One region of the Paenibacillus hexagrammi genome, then DNA from elsewhere that is predicted to be linked to it. Evidence: riboswitches for the same ligand, from Rfam matches in the RefSeq annotation. Region 1 holds a riboswitch; each other region holds the start of a gene.
The links. A riboswitch is a leader RNA that binds a small molecule or an ion and turns the genes downstream of it on or off. The one in region 1 is predicted to bind cyclic di-AMP.

Region 1 (4,721 bases):
AAAAAATACAACACCCTGTTTTTCACATTGCCGCTGTATTCTCTGGTCACGCCAACCAGGCACACATCGCTGTCGACCATTAGAAACTCATCAATTTCATAATGCTTTAGCCGCAGTCTCTGCATATTATTGTAGTGGAGATACGTCTCCATTTCCTCAACAGTGCTTTGATCCATAGGCTCCTGCTTCGTGGCGTAAAACACTTCTTTTATAAAAGTATCCGTCTGAAGATTACGGGCACCTTGAAAATTATCATAAGTGCAAAAGAAATGTTGGATTACTTCCTGAATTTCTCCGGGTATGGATACGCCGCTTGAGATAGCCTGCTTTCTATTCTTTGAAACCGCTTCTCTTTTTTTAAATAGCCATTGCTTCCAAACACCAGCTAGCATGCTAATTGCCTTTCACCCGCTTCCTCTGACTCCGGACATCACTTCATTATAGGCGAAAATGAATAAAAATTCGATATATAACTTGATATTTTTGCATAAAAAAGAAACATTCGCTCCGTAAACCGCAATTTTGCGGCTTGATGAGAACGAATGCTCCCTTTTTGAGTATGTATCCCTTAAATTACGCGCTTGGCTCCCACATAACGTGAGCTCCAATAACGATTTGTCAGACTTTCTACAGCAACGCCTCTGGAAGTAGTAGCTGATATGAATTCATCATTACCCAAATAAATTCCAACATGATTGACAATACCTGAAGCAAAGAAGACCAAATCTCCTACTTTCAAATCGGTAACTCTTACTCCGGATTGGTCGTACATTTGGACTGAAGTTCTAGGCAGCTCAACACCCTTGGCATTATAGACAAAGTTAACAAACCCAGAACAGTCGAAACCACTTGGAGTCGTTCCTCCCCATACATAAGGTACACCTAAGTAACTGTCCGCCATTTGCACAATTTGGTCCGATAACGGTGGCTCCGCTGGCGCGGGAGGTGGTGCGATCCAAGCCGGTTGATGCGATTTGCCGTCCGCGTTGACAATGGCAATTTGATTCGACTCGTTCCAATCAATAGGTGATCCAAACGTCTCGCTAATGAAACGCAGCGGCACATACGTACTCCCCTGAATAAGAGTTGGACTGCTTGCCATACTAATTTTCTTGCTTCCCACTAAAGCTTGCTGCTGATCGGTTTTGAGCGACACAACCTGATCTCTGGTTAACAGAGAAACCGCAATCTCATCTCCCTGCTGAGCCCATTTAACTTCATAACCCAGCTTCTCAGATACAGCCCTGAGGGGAACTTGCAGTACCCCTTTCGAGTCTATGAACGGCTGAGCTTCCGCGAACTGGACAATTTCATCATTAATCTGAACTTTAACAGGAATAGGTTGAGCTGCCTCTGCTTGACCTGAAAATCCAACACTGCTGGTAACCGCCGCGCATAACAAAGTGGATACTCCCATAACACCTTTCATTGACAATCTCAAAACCCATGTCCTCCCTGAGCCTCCGAGGTTAGTTGACGGGTTCGGGAAGAGGTATTCCCTTGGCTGTTACACAGGTGACTTACAAAACATAATGTACTTGATACACTTCAAGCAAATAGAGCACTTAGAGCACCTGTGATCCTGCCATTCACCCCATTGTTAAGAAAGAATCCCCCGTACAGGAGCTTATGTTGCTCCCTGATTCGGCATTTTTTACTGTCATAGACTATCATAGATTTCGTAGAAAGATCAATTTTTGTGTCGTAGTAATAGTTTCCATGTCGAAAATTTGGGGTTGCCCGTCCCTTTTATGCCTAGTCAAAGCCTTATTAAATGATTTTAATAAAATGCGATTATAAACATAAACATCAAAAATTGAAAAAAGACCACAAATTGTGGTCTTCTCATTAGATAAGCGGGTGATGGGAATCGAACCCACGCTACCAGCTTGGAAGGCTGGAGTTCTACCATTGAACTACACCCGCGTGTATATCGGGACGACACGATTTGAACATGCGACCCCCTGCTCCCAAAGCAGGTGCTCTACCAAGCTGAGCTACGTCCCGAAATCAATATTCACTTGAATGGCGTGCCCTGAGAGATTCGAACTCCCGACCTTTTGATTCGTAGTCAAACGCTCTATCCGGCTGAGCTAAGGGCACTTATGGAGCGGAAGACGGGATTCGAACCCGCGACCCTCGCCTTGGCAAGGCGATGCTCTACCCCTGAGCCACTTCCGCAAGACCTAATTGCATGTCCCTCACTAATATTTCTTCAGAGGCGACAAGGAATAATATATCAGGTATTTAGAAAAAAAGCAAATGTTTTTTTATTTATTTTGGAGGCTCCCTATAAGAAGGAAAGCCTACTCAGCAACATGTAGTAAGCTTGGAGTAGGCTTTGTTTATATGATACATAAGACGATTATTCTCCAGTCGGAGGCGTGAAGGTTCTTTGCGCAAATTCGGCATCAAGCATAAAGAAGGCATTGCTGTCTTGATCGATCCGCTTAAGCTTATTAATTATGCTGTCAAACATTGCTTCTTCTTCTACCTGCTCGTCAATAAACCATTTCAAGAATTGCATAGTTGCATGCTCGCGGTCATTTAAAGCCAGATCAGATAAATGATATATTCTTCTGGTTACTTCCTGCTCATGTTTAAAGGCATGTTCAAATGCATCCAAAATGGATTTATAGTTGTTTACAGGTGTCTCCATACCAGCTAGGGTTACCTTTTTTCCGCGATCATTTATAAATTTAAACATCTTCATAGCATGGAAACGTTCTTCTTCAGCTTGTACAATAAAAAAGTTTGAGAAGCCATCTAGGCTCTCAGCAGCGCAATAACCGGCAATGGCCATATAGACGTGCGCAGAGTAGAATTCATAGTTCATTTGTTCATTTAAAGCTTCTGTAAGCGTATCGTTTAACATTTCTGCACGCCCTTTCTATTTGGTTATCGTTAGTCAAAATCCCATACATACAAGATTACCAGAACTGCCCCTAGAAATACAAACGAATTCAATAACCTTCAGCCTGTGCAAGCTTACACCATTACTTTTTCCGCTCTTGAATCCGCAATAATTTGCTTTAACTGAGCGTATAAGAGATGGGGAGATGCTGCGCACAGCAGTTCCTTTTTACCGAGCATAGCGATGCATTCCTTCTTGCAATGCTTGCAGTTGCCTAAGCAATCTTTCTTCTTTTGTTTCAGGTCAGGATACTCGTCTTTTAACGATTTATATATTTGCTTGGAACCAAATTTCTCGTTTCTACAGCAGTATTTAATCGTCTTCATGTCATGTTCACTCCCCGTGCTCAACTTGACATCTTATCATCCATAATATTGATAATAATTATCATTGTCAAACATAAAATGAAAGGGCTTGACCAAGACTCGGTCTCTGGCTTTAAAAAGGGGCAGCCCTAACGTTTTAGTTCGGTGGAAAAGTTAAACACTCTTACATGTTAAAAAAAGAGAGCGTTCAATAGCCATAGGCTGTTAAACACTCTCTTTTTTTACTTGATGCGGTCGAGAGGACTCGAACCTCCACGGGGGGTTAGCCCACACGGACCTGAACCGTGCGCGTCTGCCAATTCCGCCACGACCGCATAGCAATGGTGAGCCATGTAGGACTCGAACCTACGACACCCTGATTAAAAGTCAGGTGCTCTACCAACTGAGCTAATGGCTCTAATAAAGTTGTAAATGGCGGAGCCGACGGGATTCGAACCCGCGGTCTCCTGCGTGACAGGCAGGCATGTTAGGCCTCTACACCACGGCTCCACACTAAGTTACCTCGCTATTGGAGGTTGGTTGCGGGGGCAGGATTTGAACCTGCGGCCTTCGGGTTATGAGCCCGACGAGCTACCGGGCTGCTCCACCCCGCGTCGTTATTACCTATTCGCTTCCTACTACTAGATAGGAAATTTATGGTGGAGGCTGACGGGATCGAACCGCCGACCCTCTGCTTGTAAGGCAGATGCTCTCCCAGCTGAGCTAAGCCTCCATGAATCATCTTTTAGCGTCCATGCAAAGTGATAAGATCTAGCCTTTTGAGCTCACATCACTTTGTGGGTATTAATGGTGACCCGTAGGGGATTCGAACCCCTGTTACCTCCGTGAAAGGGAGGTGTCTTAACCCCTTGACCAACGGGCCTTAATGTGGCTCCCCGAACAGGACTCGAACCTGTGACAACTCGATTAACAGTCGAGTGCTCTACCAACTGAGCTATCAGGGAAAAATGCTTGGCAACGTTCTACTCTCCCAGAACCCTTCGGTTCAAGTACCATTGACGCTGGAGGGCTTAACGGTCGTGTTCGAGATGGGAACGCGTGGATCCCCTCCGCCATCATCACCAAACTAAGAGTTTTGCTTCAGCAAAACTGGCTACGAAAGCATAAGCTTTGTTCAAGGTTTATTCCTTGAAAACTAGATACGAAACTTACGTAAAGTGTGAGTTGTTTGCCCTTTTATCTTAATCTATCGATCTTGACCTTTCGGGGCTCCCCGCAAAGTAATCGGAATTCGCTTCGTCAGCTTCGCGTCACTTTGTGGGGATTGTTTAGGTTAAGCCCTCGACCGATTAGTATTCGTCAGCTCCATACATTGCTGCACTTCCACCTCGAACCTATCAACCTCGTCGTCTACAAGGGGTCTTACGAATTGGGAAATCTCATCTTGAGGTGGGCTTCACGCTTAGATGCTTTCAGCGCTTATCCCTTCCGTACATAGCTACCCAGCTATGCCTCTGGCGAGACAACTGGTACACCAGCGG
Region 2 (4,721 bases), 1.2 Mb from region 1:
GTTTGGCCGCTTGGTATTACACAAACCTACGGGGAAACGATCGAAATCGCTGTCCTCTGGCATTTGATGAAGAAAGAATCCAGACTTGGGCTGATCAGCATAGGTGCAACATTATTCGCTGCCATGTTTATCGTCTTATTCGATATTCTGGCCGTGACCGCGTTAGGCGAGCGTCTTTTTCAGGAAATGATCTTTCCGGCTTTCACCATTCTCAAGCTGTCCCGAATCGCAGATTTTCTCGAAAATCTCGATGCTCTGGGAGCGCTGTATTTTATGTGCACAGCTTTTATAAAGCTATCCGTTCATTTGCTAACGGCAGTCCTATGTATCCGCGAGCTGCTGCAGACCAAGAGCTACACCCCTGTGATATGGACCTGCGCAGCAGCTTCTTCACTATGGCCATGACCATGGCCAGTTATTTTGCCGAACATCTGAAAGCCGGAACAAAAGCGCTTCCTATGAACTTGTGGGTTCCCTTGTTTCTCGTCCTCCCTGCCACCACATTGCTAATTACCATATTTAGGAATAAAATACGTAGAAAGGGAGCTGTTTCGTAAATGAAGTTTCCTTGGGAGTCCAGCATGATGATCGATCATCGTTGGTATATGCAGACAGCTATGGTATCAGCTGCTTTGGGACTTTCCCTCATGAGCTGGTATCGACGCCGAAAAGGGGGCAAGTAACGTTAGCGGTTTAGCAAGCTGCATATTCGCTGGATATGCGTATGGAAGGAGAATGTAGGTTTGAAAATGAAGGTTCGGCTTGAATGGGTGGTTGTTCTTATCGCTGCCGGTGTTTTGTTTGAGATGTTATTTACGAAGCCGTTTATCGGTGTTGCCAATAACGGGGACTTTTTAAGAGTAATGGGAGCAGGAGGCATTGATTTCTTACATGTAGGTGAGACGGCACACGATCAATATTATGGCTATGCCCACTCCACATATGGATACGGAAGCTTTCAATTTGGAGGGTATTTCTCCTCACAAATCGTACTTGTTGTCCTAGCCTCTCTGATCGGGAGAATGCTAAGCCGTGAAGTGTTCGACATTCATGTATTGTCGGCCATTTACAGCCTTGTCATGCTTACGGCTATCTATGTGTTTTTCAAATATAGACCTGTTGCTTCCGGTTTTACGACGGCGGTTTTGTCGCTCTTGATTCTGTTCGTTTTTTTCGACACTGCTTACTTGGCTTACTTTAACTCGTTCTTCGGCGAGCCCGTATCTCTCGTATTTTTCCTGCTGACGCTTAGCTTGGCCTTTGTGATTGTGAGGCACCCCTCGCCGTCTTTGACGCTGCTTGTGTTCTATTTTATCGCTGCTGGATTTCTGGCTTGCTCGAAAATCCAAAATGTACCGATCGGGGCCGCATTCGCTCTTCTCGGACTGCGCTTTTTGCCGCTCCAAGAAGGCAGGGTTTGGCGACGGAGGGTTCTCTCCTTATCCGCTTCTTTGCTGGTGCTTTCGGCAGGCGTGTATCTGGCCGCTCCCAAGGAGCTCAAGCACATCAATCTGTACCAAACCGTATTCTTCGGCATCCTCAAAGACTCTCTGCACGTGACAACCGATCTACACGAGTTAGGGCTGTCCGACGAACTTGCGGTGCTGGCAGGAACGAACTTTTTTCAAGACGATACCGCGATCAAACAGACAGATCCAAGGCTCCAGAGCGCTTTTTACGATAACATTTCACATAAAGATGTGATGCTCTTTTATCTTCGTCATCCAGCAAGATGGGTAAGTAAATTAGAGCAGGCTGCAGTGAACAGCATGAGCATTCGTCCTTATTACCTTGGCAATTTCGAGAAGTCGGAGGGCCAGCCGTACGGCGCCTTATCTTATCGTTTCAGCCTCTGGAGCGAATTCAAACACACCTATATGCCGAACCATCTATGGTTTGTCGTTAGCTTTTATCTTGCCTATTACCTGATCGCGTTCATTCAATATGTCCGGGCCAAGCTTGCTTCTGAGAAGACATTCATTGAGATCTTCTTTCTAATCGGCGCAGTCGGCCTATTTGCGCTTATGATTCCTTTGCTGGGCGATGGCGAAGCCGATTTAGGCAAGCATTTATTTTTATTCAATGTCACCTTCGACGTCATGGCCGTGAGCAGCATGGGCTGGCTTCTTCACACAGCCGTTCAGCTGTTTCATCGCTTAGCAGCAAAAAGCCGGACAACGGGGTCCAGCTTCTAGGCTAATCCATAGTTAATTAGAAAACGGAGCCCGCAAATCGCGGCGCTCCATTTTTTCATAATGGATTAGATTCAATTTATGAATGTATGATAGCGATTTGGTCTATAAAATGAAGGAAATCAATCTAGCCGATGAGGGATCTATTCGATACCGTCTTTAAAATGAGACTTGTATCTTTTATCGCCTTTGTGGTTCTGGTCATCAATGGTATCCTCCAAAACCTCCAAAATCGCTTTACGTGATAATTCGAGTCCCTTTCGAAATCCTGCTTCATATTCCCCTGTTATTTCTTTATCCCCGGCTATTCGAGCCAGAGCAACCTCCTCATAATGACTTTGTTCTTTATCGTTTATTCTTTCAGCAATATGCATTACAAATTTGCCTACATCCCGATGTTCACCCATTAATTTTTGTGCTTCTTCTTTAAGCATCACACATCATCTCCCATATTCGTTGTTTTACTTAACATAGAAAGAATGCAAGTATAAATAAAAAACCACAGAGGCACACGACTCTCCGTAGTCAATGTTCATTGATCATGGTGACCATCCTCTCTCAAACTACGCTTACGAGGTTAGCTGACGGATTCGGACAGTGAGATTGCCCTTCCTTTATTCTTACAAACAAACCTAAGGATTCACCCCATGCAGTATCCCGAGTCTTATCGGTTACGCAATTCGGTTCCCCCGTTCCCTAAGGATTCAGCGTTAGATATGATATTTAATTAATGGATAGAATTTTACGCTTGATTCAAATAAATGTAAAATGACAATTAAAAAGCCACCCTCCGATATGTAATCGAAGCATGGCACTGACATCTGGACAGTTTTATGGATATTGAAAAACTGCGATACAATGGTCCGGCGCATGGCAGCCTTCTCGGAACCGATAACGATTCCTCATTTTGTATTTCCAAGCCTCTAAAGATCCAACTCCAGAAACACTTCGTTGTAGTAGATATACTTGCTTGCAGGATATTTGAAGCCCAGTGCCAGACCCGAGGGTTCGAACTCCAGCTTAACAAGCCTTCTAGATGGCACTACACTTCGGATCAGGCGGTTCAAAAACGCCTTGTTCTTGCGGTGGATCGCCTGCACGATGAGAGCGGCAAAGGGTGTATTCGAGGCGATTTCCCAATATAGCGGGAAGACGGCTTTTGCAATCGCACGGTGGATCGGGCTGCTAAAGGTGAACTGCACCTGACCTGGACGAATCGATGTCGCATTCGTTATCGGATATATGGGACTGCTTAGCGGAAAGCTGATAAAGTAACCGATGGCATTCGATGATAGCGAGGCCAGCGGCACCTTGCCGATCACGGACTGCAGCATGCGGTCCATCTCCGCTACGTCAGCTTTCCGAACTGCTTTGGCCCACCGGTCTGCAAATGTTTTACTCAGCACTACTCTCCTGTAAAAAGGCAGCATCAGCCTCGCGGCTTTCTGCAAGGCTGACACCGTAAGCCTGCTGTTCTTAGCGGATTTGCTCCTTCTAGTCTTCGTCATCCTTCTCCCTCCTTGAACATTCGTCTATATGTATAGATTATTGTCGCAGGAAGGAATTAGTGAATCTCGGTAAACAAATCCTTATTTCTTTTGCCGCTTCAAGTTGGTAAATAAGATGATGGGCAGTGCGATTGCGAATGGAACTGCCCAATTGGCAGTAAGTACCAATCTGCTTATAACCGCTATTCCTACGAAGAAAACAATAATGACCCAATAATGACGATTCAAATTAAACTTCGTATAGAGAATGGGTGCTACCGCCAGTAGTGAAGTAAAGATGATCACCTCGAGTATATGCAAAACAAGCATCCCTTTACTCCTCTCTTCCCTCGTAATAAGTTCATTGTAACCCGCTGAAGGATTTATGAAAATAAACTTCAAGCCACTCTATTCGAGTGACCTGAAGTTTCATACATGCCTTTATGATCTTATTCTACAAATGAGTGCGCAATCATTCCAATCCCTGCTGTATGTAGGGCGGCGCCTCCTACGATCAGTGCAGCCGGAGCTACAACTGTAGGTGCTGTGGCCATAGCGGCCACATCGCAGGCAACCGCACCTGCTAAGCAGGCAACTCCGGCAGCAAATGAGCCAAAGCTAAAGCCTCCGTTAATCTGTTCAAGGTCGCCTTGACTTAGTTCTTCAATACGAAATGAATTCATTGTTCTTAACCCCTTTTTGTTTAGTTTCTGAATGCTTTTTCCCATTGGTCAACGGCTGTTGCCCCTGTACTGAATGCGCCTGCTACCGCCCCTACTTTGGTGACAGGCTCAGGGTCTGCGACTGCTACTACCACAGCAGCTACTGTTGCTACCGTTAATAACGCCCCCATGGAAGCGTACCAAATACTAAAACCGCCATTGATTGATGTTAGCTCTTCATGAGAAATAACTTCAAAACTGTTCATTTTATCTTACACCTCAATTTCTTTTTTAAGATATTCCAAACCCAGGGCCCCTCGGGTGTAAAAGAGTATCTTTCTGTAACATCTTATTTCAAGTTTGCTATTCCTAAAATATCC
Region 3 (4,721 bases), 220 kb from region 1:
ATATCTTCAGGTACGATAATATCAACATCGCCAATGACGCCTTGAAGAATGAGCGTCGTTTCTTTTTTCTCGAGGATCGCGAGAGATAGGTCAATATAAGTTTCACCGATGACGTACCAAATGCTGCTATTACGCAGAATCCACGGCTCTCGTCCCAATCTCATGCTGTCGATAATTTTATGCTTCTGGTTGTACGATTCGTCTTTAGGGAATTGCTTGGATCGAATAAAATAAAGTCCCAACAAAATCAAAACAATGGAAATGACGATGGACAGATGGTTGGCAAATAAGATGACAATTCCCGCACCGATCAGCACATAGCCTTTTCGTTCTCTTCGCGATCTGATTCGATGAATACCCAATAGAACGAGGAGAATCGCAAGAATGGGAAAAAAGCCGACCGTATGATCCAGAAGTAAAAAAAGACCGGCCCCGATCAGCAGCAGCGCTGTATTCCGGCTTCGGTTAGGTTTCGTATCTTCTCCCATGTTGCACCTCCTCTGGCTGCTCGATTATAAGATAGGCTGTACACATTGTGGTAAAAAGCCGCTGTGACCGCATTATTCTAGCATACCATAAGAATCTGCGCCCTCCAAGATGAAAAGACGCGACCAGCGCTGCTCTCCGCGCACAGCCCTGCCCCATTTTGGGTGCGACTTGGAGGCGCGTAAGTTGCATGGCGAGCGCTAGCGTGTGGCGCATAGGGCGCATACTCACGTGCGCGCGGCTGCGCCGAGGGCGGACTCGCGGGCTGCGCGGCTGCGCCGAGGACGCGGACTCGCGGGCTGCACGGCTGCGCCGAGGGCGCGGACTCGTGGGCTGCACGGCTGCGCCGAGGGCGGACTCGCGGGCTGCGCGGCTGCGCCAAGGGCGCGGACTCGCGGGCTGCACGGCTGCGCCGAGGGGCGCACATGCTCGTGCTGCGTGGCTGCGCCAAGGGCGCGGACTCGCGGGCTGCGCGGCTGCGCCGAGGACGCGGACTCGCGGGCTGCACGGCTGCGCCGAGGGCGCACTCGCGGGCTGCGCGGCTGCGCCAAGGGCGCACATGCTCGTGCTGTGCGGCACGCTACTTCCGGGAGCGCGCCCGCCCTTCACAGCCGCTGAAGCGGCTGTGCTGCCACTCCTCCCGGAGTCTGCCGCGCACGGCGCGCAGCTCCTCCCGCAAGTTGCAGCTCGCCTCCTTCAGCGTCTCGCGCGACAGCACGGCCGCTTCACGCAGGCCGTGCCAAGCCTCGCGGCCGAGCTCGCGGCCCGCGTGTTCCAGCTCGCGCAGCGCTTCGCGCGAGCCTGCGTCATCATGCGGCCCTGCGCCCCGCGGCCGCATATTGCCTGCAGCGGCGCGAAGCCGCTGCAGCTCCTCTGCTAGTGCCAGGATATCATCCTGGCACTTCCTGTACTGCGCGCGGAGGTCTTCGCGCGCAGCCTCCAGGCGCAGCTTCTCCTGCAGCGCACGCCGCGCCAGGTCCTCGTCGCCAGCTCGCATCGCAAGCTCGGCCTGCTCCGTGCGGAGCTCAGCAAGCTCCTCCGCGTCAACACATTGCAGCCGCAGCTCAACAGCTCGCTGCAGCGCTTCATGATAGCGCTGCTCTGCTGCTTCTATTTCCGATATAGAAAAACCGTATCCGGTCCCCATCTGCCCAACCCGCTTCATACCCATTGTCAATTCCGCCCCTTTACATTCCGAATCTTATGCTTCTATCGTAATCCAAACACTTCACTCTCAAAACGGACTCCCGACTGTATTTCATACTGGACTTAAGTCCAGGTTCCGCCGCACACTTCCACATTTTGGCCGTTGTTGGCCTATAGCCACGATGATAATATAATTGGAGCCGAGTCCGGAGCTCCTCATGCGCCGGTACGGGGGACGATATACTTGGGGTGAATGTGTGCTGTTTCAGAGGCAAACTAGGGAGAACCTTCTTCCCGAACCCGTCAACTAACCTCGGAGGCTTCACTAGAAGGAGGAATCCAATTGAATATTGCTTTAAAAGGGCTGGCTAGCCTAGCTGTGTCTATGACCGTATTGGCAGGAGGCTTATTTTCCCCGCTTCATGCGAATGCAGCCGAGATGGAAGTGAAAGTGCAGGTCAACGATGACCTTGTACAATTTCCGGATGCACAGCCTTTTTTGGACAACAACCATTTTACGCAAGTACCGGTTCGCTTCGTTACAGAGAAGCTTGGATATGCGCTCCATTGGGAAAAAGATGGAGATAAGATCAAAGTGACTTTAAATAATGAGAAACACACGATAACGTTGATCTCAGGGGAAAAAGAAGCAGTCATTGACAATACGCCGGTAGAAATGGACACACACGCCGAATTTCAAGAGGGCCGTGTCTATGTTCCTCTCCGATTCATATCAGAGGCATCCGATGTGCCCGTGCAGTGGGATGCTAGCAGCAATTTAGCTATTTTAAACAAAGACGGCAACCAGCACTCCCCGGATTACCAGGAATTCGAGGCAACCGCTTATTCAGCCGATCCTGCCGAGAACGGCGGCTACGCGGCGTTTGATTTTATGGGCAATCCACTCATGCTGGGAACTGTGGCTGTAGATCCTTCTGTTATCCCGCTGGGTTCCAAGCTGTATATCGAAGGGTACTCATTTGACGGGCTTCCTGCTGGCGGTATGTATGCTTATGCTACGGATACAGGTGGTTCTGTAAAAGGCAACCATCTAGACATCTTTATACCCGCCTCCAAAGAATCGTTAAAGCAATTCGGCATTCAAAAAATTAAAGTGTATAAGTTATCCGAATAAGGACATCTAACGAAAACTAAGCTGGTTGCTGAACAAGGAATGACTATTCCTTACAGCATTCCGGCTTTTTTTCATGTTCCTCACAAATATTGCCTCGGCTTCATGGCGAATAGGTTGGAGAAAAGGGTCAAAGACTATCTCCAAAGGAGGTAACGACCCATGGCTAAGCTCCATCGTAAACTGCTCGTTGCCGCTCAGCTTGCCGCTTCCTTAACCCTCATGACAGGAGCTGTTCCTGTTCCGCAAACTCAGGTAGTTTCAAAAGTTCAGACCACTCAAAAGCTGGTCGCCCTCACGTTTGACGACGGTCCGAATCCCGTCTATACGCCGCAGGTTCTGGATGTACTCAAGCAGTACGATGCGAAAGCAACTTTTTTTGTGTTGGGGAAAAGAGTCCAGATGTACCCTCAAATCGCGATCCGCGAAGTCAATGAGGGGCATGAAATCGCCAACCACACCTACGACCATCATTTTCTGCGGCATGTCTCTCCTAATAAGCTTAAGGAGGAAATCGAACAGACGCAGGATATTATTTTTGATATCACCGAGCAAGTTCCTCACGTGTTTCGCCCTCCCGGCGGTTACTACGATCAATCATTGATTGAACTGGCCAAACAGGATCGTTTTACAGTTGTCATGTGGTCCTGGTATCAAGATACGAAGGATTGGAAGAAGCCCGGTGTTGATAAAATCGTCAGCTCCGTCCTAACTCATATTCATAACGGAGACATTATCCTGTTTCATGATCTGCAGGGCGATTGCTCCCAAACCGTTGAAGCATTAAAGATTCTACTGCCAGAGCTCAAAAAACAAGGCTATCAATTTCTAACGGTCACCGATCTGATAGCAAAAATGAACAAGTAAAGGAAACCTCATAATGAAAGATTTGATAAAGTCAATAACGCTCATGCTGGGATTATTGCTATTCGGTGCTCCTCCTCTTTCCCTTACGGCATCAGAGATCACGCCCCAGGCAGAAGTGTTCCAACCATCCACCGAAAAAGTGATCGCCCGGTTTCCTTGTACGGAACAGGTCCGCGATGAGACCGCTGCGTGGATCGCTTCCATCACGGAACTATATGGACAACCGGAAATTCCAGAACCCAAAGACGGCCTTGTGGTCCACATCCCACTACAGCCGTCTTTACAAGTATCAAATGAATGGCTTCATGAGTCCATTCAGGATTTGTATGTGCTGGTCCCCGGCCCACGGGACAAGCAGCTTCCTCTACTGCTTGCCATTACGGAACAGGGAAGGCCCTATGTCTTCCATTTCAGCTGTCCTATCCAGCCTTTTTCTAAAGAGTCACCACCTAACTCGCGGCGGCTAACTTTTCCCAAGACTTGCTGCAAGCACCGGTTTACCTCTCGGCTTGTCTCCATAGGCATCCGGCTCCAAGGTAATGGCAATTTGATCGTAGCTGCTGGGCTCCATCGTAAAATATAAACCGCCTGTCCCGTCATGGCTCATGAACGTGCCTGCATTGACGACGACATCCTTACCTTTTAAAAGCCATACCTGAAAGGCCTCATTACCTTTGAGCTCGGGGAGCTTTTCCGCTTGAACAAGCAGGTGCGTCCCCTTGGTATCAATGACGATGGTGGCAAGCCCCTTGGCAACAATATCCGCAGCCGTACTGTTGAGGGATACGACACTGCCGGTTCTCGCTCCCTCCGCAGGCTGGTTAAGCGCAACTAGCTGAGCTTTCAAGTATGTATTTTGCTCCTTCAAATCGTAGCTGTACACGCCTAGGACAAGTATCGCAGCCGATAAGCCTCCATACAGCCAAGGTCTCCACCTGCCACCGGAACGAGATGTCGATTCAACTGCACGTCTCTTGGTTATCTCGACTGAAAGCGGCAACGAAGCTGCTGAAGAAGACGTATCCGTTATGCGATTTACTCGTTGCTCTATAGAAGTTTGCTCACCAAGAACCCTTCCAAGAATTCGTTC
Region 4 (4,721 bases), 690 kb from region 1:
ATCACCTTGGATAATGTGATAGAAAATGTCGTCTAATGACGCTTGCGCCAGGCCCGTTTGTGCTCGCAGTCCTTCTATATCGCCATGAGCTGCCATGCGCCCTCGATGCAATACGACAAAGTGGTCGCAATATTTTTCAATGGTAGACAAAATGTGCGATGAGATGAGGAAGCTGGCCCCTTTGTGCTTCATCCTCACCATTAATTCCAGCAGCGAGCGTATCGCAAGCGGGTCGAGGCCAAGAAAGGGCTCATCGATGATATACAGGTCTGGTTCGACCAAGAAAGCGTTCATGATCATAACCTTCTGCTTCATCCCCTTGGACAAATGTCGGGCGAAGCTTTTCAGCTTATCTGTCATGCGGAATTCCTCTAGAAGGATCTGGGATCGCTCCTGATACTGCTCGCGTGTCAGCCCATATGCCATTGCGGTTAATTCCAGATGCTCGGCAATGGTTAATTCCTCATAGAGCTCGGGACTCTCGGGTACATAAGCATAAGAAGAGCGATAAGAGATGGATTGCTCGTCCAGCGTGAGTCCTTTGATGCGAATAACGCCTTTTTGCGGCTGTAGCAGTCCAAGGATGTGTTTAATGGTCGTGCTTTTACCAGCCCCGTTAAGGCCGATTAGACCCACCATTTCACCCTGGCGAATCGAAAAAGTAAGTCCGTGAAGAACAGGCTTGCCTGGAAGATATCCTCCATACAAGGCTTCAAGTTGCAGAATGGGATTCATCGAATGGCCTTCCTTTTCAGCAAATTATTGGAACTTTTCACCCAGTTTTAACCACCACCATTATAAACAAATTCGCTTTTCGTGCCTAATTCCTAGGCTCATTTTGTGAAAATAAGCGTAAAGATGCGTTATATAGAGAAAAACGTATTAAAAGCCGTGATTTATTATTTAAAATGTCTATAATTATTGAATTCCGCGCTTTTTAGCAGGCGACTATCCCTTTACAGGTTGAGATTTACAGCGTAATATACTTTTCATAATAACTTAATAACCAATTTGCCAAATTTCCATTCGCTGAGTCCCATATAAGGGAACGGGGGAACCGCTGCCGGCAAGTCAGTGTTTACGTACAGGCTGATTTGCAAGCAGAATGATTATCAGGGGTGAATCCATTGTGACTGCATGATGCAGGAGCAGGGTAGGGCGACTCTCACGTCCGAATCCGTCAGCTAACCTCGTAAGCGTACCGAGAGAGGTAACGATTGTCGTGTCTAGTCATGTCTACACACATGTATACAAGACCACGGGAAGAGTCCTCTTTCCGCTGGTCTTTTCATTTTTTGGAGATATTTACATCAGGATGCTCATAGGATGAAAAGCGAGGGGGGTGGGACTACCGTTGGCAGCGCAGCGCGTTGTGTGCTGTTGTCGGGAGAACTCCGCTGTAGAGCTGGAGAGGAAGAGGTACGTTAAGTTAAATCACACAAATAACCTTAGTCGCGTCTAATAATCATGCGTAACACACGGGCGGCGAGGCTTTGAAGGAGGACCGAAGAAGTGGGCAACATCTCTTTAACCGAGACCCATGTAAGTCGATCATCCAGCATGTCCTTGGCACTGCGATGGAAGCATGAAAACTTGCGTTTGATCTTAAGTTTGGGTTTGATTTCAATCGCTATGACTTTCATGTTTTTGGTGTTGTTGTACGGTACGGCTACCAAGAGCGTATCCGTAGTTGTGAATGGACAAGAAACCGTTGTGCACACGAAGCAATGGGTCCTGCAACGCCTACTGGATGAACAAGCCATAAAGATAGGGGAGCACGATGAAATTTCTGCTGCGCTGAATACCAAAATCAAAGGCGGAGAGAAATTCGTTATCGAGCATGCTTCACCGATTCAGTTGACTGCTGATGGAAAGACCACCACTGTTTACACAACTGCAAGAACGGTTGAAAGTGCATTGCAGGATTTACATATTGCACTGGGAGACCTCGATAAAGTAACCCCTGAACCAACCGCATCACTGACATCCGGCGATGAGATTAAAGTCGTTCGGGTGAAAAAAGAAATCGAAGAAATGACGGAGCCGATCGCATTCGATACGGAAAAGAAGAATGATGCATCGATCTTGAAAGGTAAGGAGCAGGTCGTCCAGGAAGGTAAAGAGGGCGTTCTGTTGAAAAAGAAAGAGAAGACCTTCGAAGACGGCGTTCTTGTCTCCGAAGCGGTTGTCGATGAACAAGTCCAATCGGAAAGCGTCAATAAAATTGTCGCTATAGGAACCAAGAATCCGGTTGTTGTCTTATCGGCCTCTTCGCCGAGCGTGGATGAAATAGCCAAGAATGGCGTTAAATTCGGTTACAAGCAAATTCTCAAGAATGTGAAGCTTACTGCGTATTCAGCGGGAGTTGCATCTACTGGTAAATCCAAGGATAGCCCTGGTTATGGTAAGACCTATACAGGGACTACCGTAACGGAAGGCAGAACGATTGCCGTAGATCCCAAAGTGGTTCCGCTTGGCTGGTGGGTATACATTGAGGGCGTGGGCTTCCGTCGTGCTGAGGATATCGGCAGCGGCGTGAAGGGGCAGATGATCGACGTGTATTATGACGATGAGAGTCATGCCAATCGATTCGGGACGAAAAGCGGGTTTACCGTCTATATTATCGGACCGAAGAAACCAACGGAGAACTAGCACATCTAGGTGTAAATAAATATCTGCACGGGCAGAATGAAAATAAATAGGAATGATCCGGCTGTGCCGGCGAAAGAAGAGGGGCTCCCTCTTCTTTTTGTGCGTGTAGGGAAAGGAACGGCTGTATGATTAAGGAAGTTATTGTAGTTGAGGGCAAGGATGATACGGCTGCGATCCGGCGTGCGGTACAAGCAGACACCATCGAAACAGGAGGCTCCGCAATTGGAGCTGCTGTGCTCAAACGGATTGCGCTTGCGCAGGAGCGCAGGGGTGTCATTATCTTCACGGACCCCGATCATGCCGGTGAACGGATACGCAAGATTGTAGCTGCCAAGGTTCCTGGCTGCAAGCATGCTTTTATTTCACAAGAACAGGCGGAGTACAAAGGGGATATTGGCGTCGAGAATGCCTCCCCGGAGACGATACGCCACGCACTAAGCCATCTTCGTACAGAATATGAAGCTGCTGTCTCCATGGTGACATGGGAAGATTTGATAGATGCGGGTCTTATCGTCCATCCTGAAGCGGCTTCAAGGCGCTTGGAGGTAGGCAAGAAACTGGGGATAGGGTACTGTAACGGTAAGCAATTTTATAAACGCTGTGCCATGTTTCAAATCACTCGTGAGGAGTTTGAGGCGGCGGCAGAACTATTAGATAAATGAGGGTTGTAATCCATGAATACGAACAATAGGATCCTTTCTGAGGATGTCGCTACGCCGAGTAGAACCAAGGAAATTTTAAAGAAGCATGATTTGGTGTTGAAAAAGAGTCTAGGGCAAAATTTTCTGATCGATCAAAATATTCTCCATAAAATCGTATCCGCTGCGGATCTCGGACCCGGCAAGGGGGCGCTTGAGATTGGGCCCGGTATCGGCGCGTTGACTCAGCAGCTGGCTAAGCTCGCAGAGCGTGTGCTTGCTGTTGAAATTGATCAGCGTCTGCTGCCCATTCTGGCAGAGACGCTGGAGCCGTACCCCCATGCCTCAGTCGTGCATGGGGATGTGTTAAAGCTGGACCTGCCGGAGCTGTTCCGGCAGCACTTCGAGGGCAAGGTCGACGCCGTCAGCGTCGTCGCCAACTTGCCCTATTACATCACGACGCCGATCATCATGAAGCTTCTCGAAGAGAAGCTTCCGCTGGAGAATATCGTCGTGATGATTCAAAAAGAGGTGGCCGACCGCATGGCGGCCGCCCCCGGCTCCAAAGACTACGGCAGCCTGAGCATCGCCGTACAGTTCTACTGCGAGCCGGAGCTCGTCACGATCGTGCCTCGCACCGTCTTCGTTCCGCAGCCGAACGTCGATTCCGCCGTGATCCGGCTGCGTGTGCGCACGGCGCCGCCGGTGGACGTAGAGGACCCGGACTTCTTCTTCGAAGTCGTCCAATCGTCCTTCGTCCAGCGGCGCAAGACCCTTTACAATAACCTGGCTGCACGGTTCTTTACCAAAGAAACCAAGGCCGAGCTCGAAGGGCTTCTTCTCGGCATCAACATTGTGCCTTCGCGCCGCGGCGAGACGCTCAGTATGGAGGAATTCGCGCGCTTGACGTCGGCTCTCCGCGCGTACGGCTGTAAATAGCCAAATTTACCCGCACCAAATGCCCAGTCCCGCCATAGGATAGCCCTAGGAGGGGATTTGAGCGATGAGGCAAGGAGACTTTGTTACCCGTAAATCCTATGGCGGAGACGTCATCTTCAAGATTGAGCGCATTGAACGGCTGAAGGCTGATCTACGCGGTGTCGATTATCGGCTGATGGCGGATGCGCCGCTGTCGGATTTGGCGGCATCCCATGCAGCGGCTTCGGTCGATCATCCTCGATCAACCACGCCGCAAATGCTGGAAGCGTTGCGACGGATTGAGAAAGCAAGACAGCAGCTGCACGACAAGAATCAGTCGGCTCTATCACATAAGCTCGCCGCCGGATCCAGTTACTTTGAAGTGCCGGGTAAAGTTCTGCACGTAGATGGAGACCCGGCTTATTTGCGTAAGAGCATGCAGCTGTACGGTGAGCTTAGGGTCCCTGCTGAGGGGTTCTACATCCCGGAATCGCAGATGCCGGATGCCCTGTA

Region 2: linked by a shared signal. The riboswitch ahead of L0M14_RS29180 (hypothetical protein) and the one ahead of L0M14_RS23600 (C40 family peptidase) in region 1 are both predicted to bind cyclic di-AMP.
Region 3: linked by a shared signal. The riboswitch ahead of L0M14_RS22395 (stalk domain-containing protein) and the one ahead of L0M14_RS23600 (C40 family peptidase) in region 1 are both predicted to bind cyclic di-AMP.
Region 4: linked by a shared signal. The riboswitch ahead of L0M14_RS26895 (resuscitation-promoting factor) and the one ahead of L0M14_RS23600 (C40 family peptidase) in region 1 are both predicted to bind cyclic di-AMP.

Annotation. Positions count from the first base shown of each region.
Region 1 covers NZ_CP090978.1:5,172,421-5,177,141, forward strand. Annotated here, with positions in the region: gene L0M14_RS23595 (hypothetical protein) at 1-392, opposite strand, end outside; gene L0M14_RS23600 (C40 family peptidase) at 569-1,441, opposite strand; cyclic di-AMP (ydaO/yuaA leader) riboswitch at 1,447-1,660, opposite strand; tRNA gene L0M14_RS23605 (tRNA-Gly) at 1,856-1,926, opposite strand; tRNA gene L0M14_RS23610 (tRNA-Pro) at 1,934-2,007, opposite strand; tRNA gene L0M14_RS23615 (tRNA-Arg) at 2,027-2,103, opposite strand; tRNA gene L0M14_RS23620 (tRNA-Gly) at 2,107-2,181, opposite strand; gene L0M14_RS23625 (ferritin) at 2,366-2,875, opposite strand; gene L0M14_RS23630 (DUF1450 domain-containing protein) at 2,989-3,240, opposite strand; tRNA gene L0M14_RS23635 (tRNA-Leu) at 3,470-3,554, opposite strand; tRNA gene L0M14_RS23640 (tRNA-Lys) at 3,562-3,637, opposite strand; tRNA gene L0M14_RS23645 (tRNA-Asp) at 3,653-3,729, opposite strand; tRNA gene L0M14_RS23650 (tRNA-Met) at 3,757-3,833, opposite strand; tRNA gene L0M14_RS23655 (tRNA-Val) at 3,877-3,952, opposite strand; tRNA gene L0M14_RS23660 (tRNA-Glu) at 4,028-4,102, opposite strand; tRNA gene L0M14_RS23665 (tRNA-Asn) at 4,109-4,184, opposite strand; rRNA gene rrf (5S ribosomal RNA) at 4,190-4,306, opposite strand; rRNA gene L0M14_RS23675 (23S ribosomal RNA) at 4,510-4,721, opposite strand, start outside.
Region 2 covers NZ_CP090978.1:6,349,556-6,354,276, reverse strand. Annotated here, with positions in the region: gene L0M14_RS29190 (GerAB/ArcD/ProY family transporter) at 1-405, shown strand, start outside; gene L0M14_RS31280 (hypothetical protein) at 558-683, shown strand; gene wsfD (glycan biosynthesis hexose transferase WsfD) at 750-2,195, shown strand; gene L0M14_RS29180 (hypothetical protein) at 2,336-2,626, opposite strand; cyclic di-AMP (ydaO/yuaA leader) riboswitch at 2,743-2,912, opposite strand; gene L0M14_RS29175 (hypothetical protein) at 3,116-3,700, opposite strand; gene L0M14_RS29170 (hypothetical protein) at 3,782-4,009, opposite strand; gene L0M14_RS29165 (hypothetical protein) at 4,129-4,362, opposite strand; gene L0M14_RS29160 (Blp family class II bacteriocin) at 4,383-4,607, opposite strand.
Region 3 covers NZ_CP090978.1:4,947,848-4,952,568, forward strand. Annotated here, with positions in the region: gene liaF (cell wall-active antibiotics response protein LiaF) at 1-488, opposite strand, end outside; gene L0M14_RS22390 (PspA/IM30 family protein) at 1,067-1,657, opposite strand; cyclic di-AMP (ydaO/yuaA leader) riboswitch at 1,821-1,969, shown strand; gene L0M14_RS22395 (stalk domain-containing protein) at 1,976-2,767, shown strand; gene L0M14_RS22400 (polysaccharide deacetylase family protein) at 2,927-3,631, shown strand; gene L0M14_RS22405 (anti-sigma factor) at 4,095-4,721, opposite strand, start outside.
Region 4 covers NZ_CP090978.1:5,862,029-5,866,749, reverse strand. Annotated here, with positions in the region: gene L0M14_RS26900 (ABC transporter ATP-binding protein) at 1-735, opposite strand, end outside; cyclic di-AMP (ydaO/yuaA leader) riboswitch at 1,018-1,215, shown strand; gene L0M14_RS26895 (resuscitation-promoting factor) at 1,513-2,652, shown strand; gene rnmV (ribonuclease M5) at 2,778-3,314, shown strand; gene rsmA (16S rRNA (adenine(1518)-N(6)/adenine(1519)-N(6))-dimethyltransferase RsmA) at 3,327-4,229, shown strand; gene yabG (sporulation peptidase YabG) at 4,294-4,721, shown strand, end outside.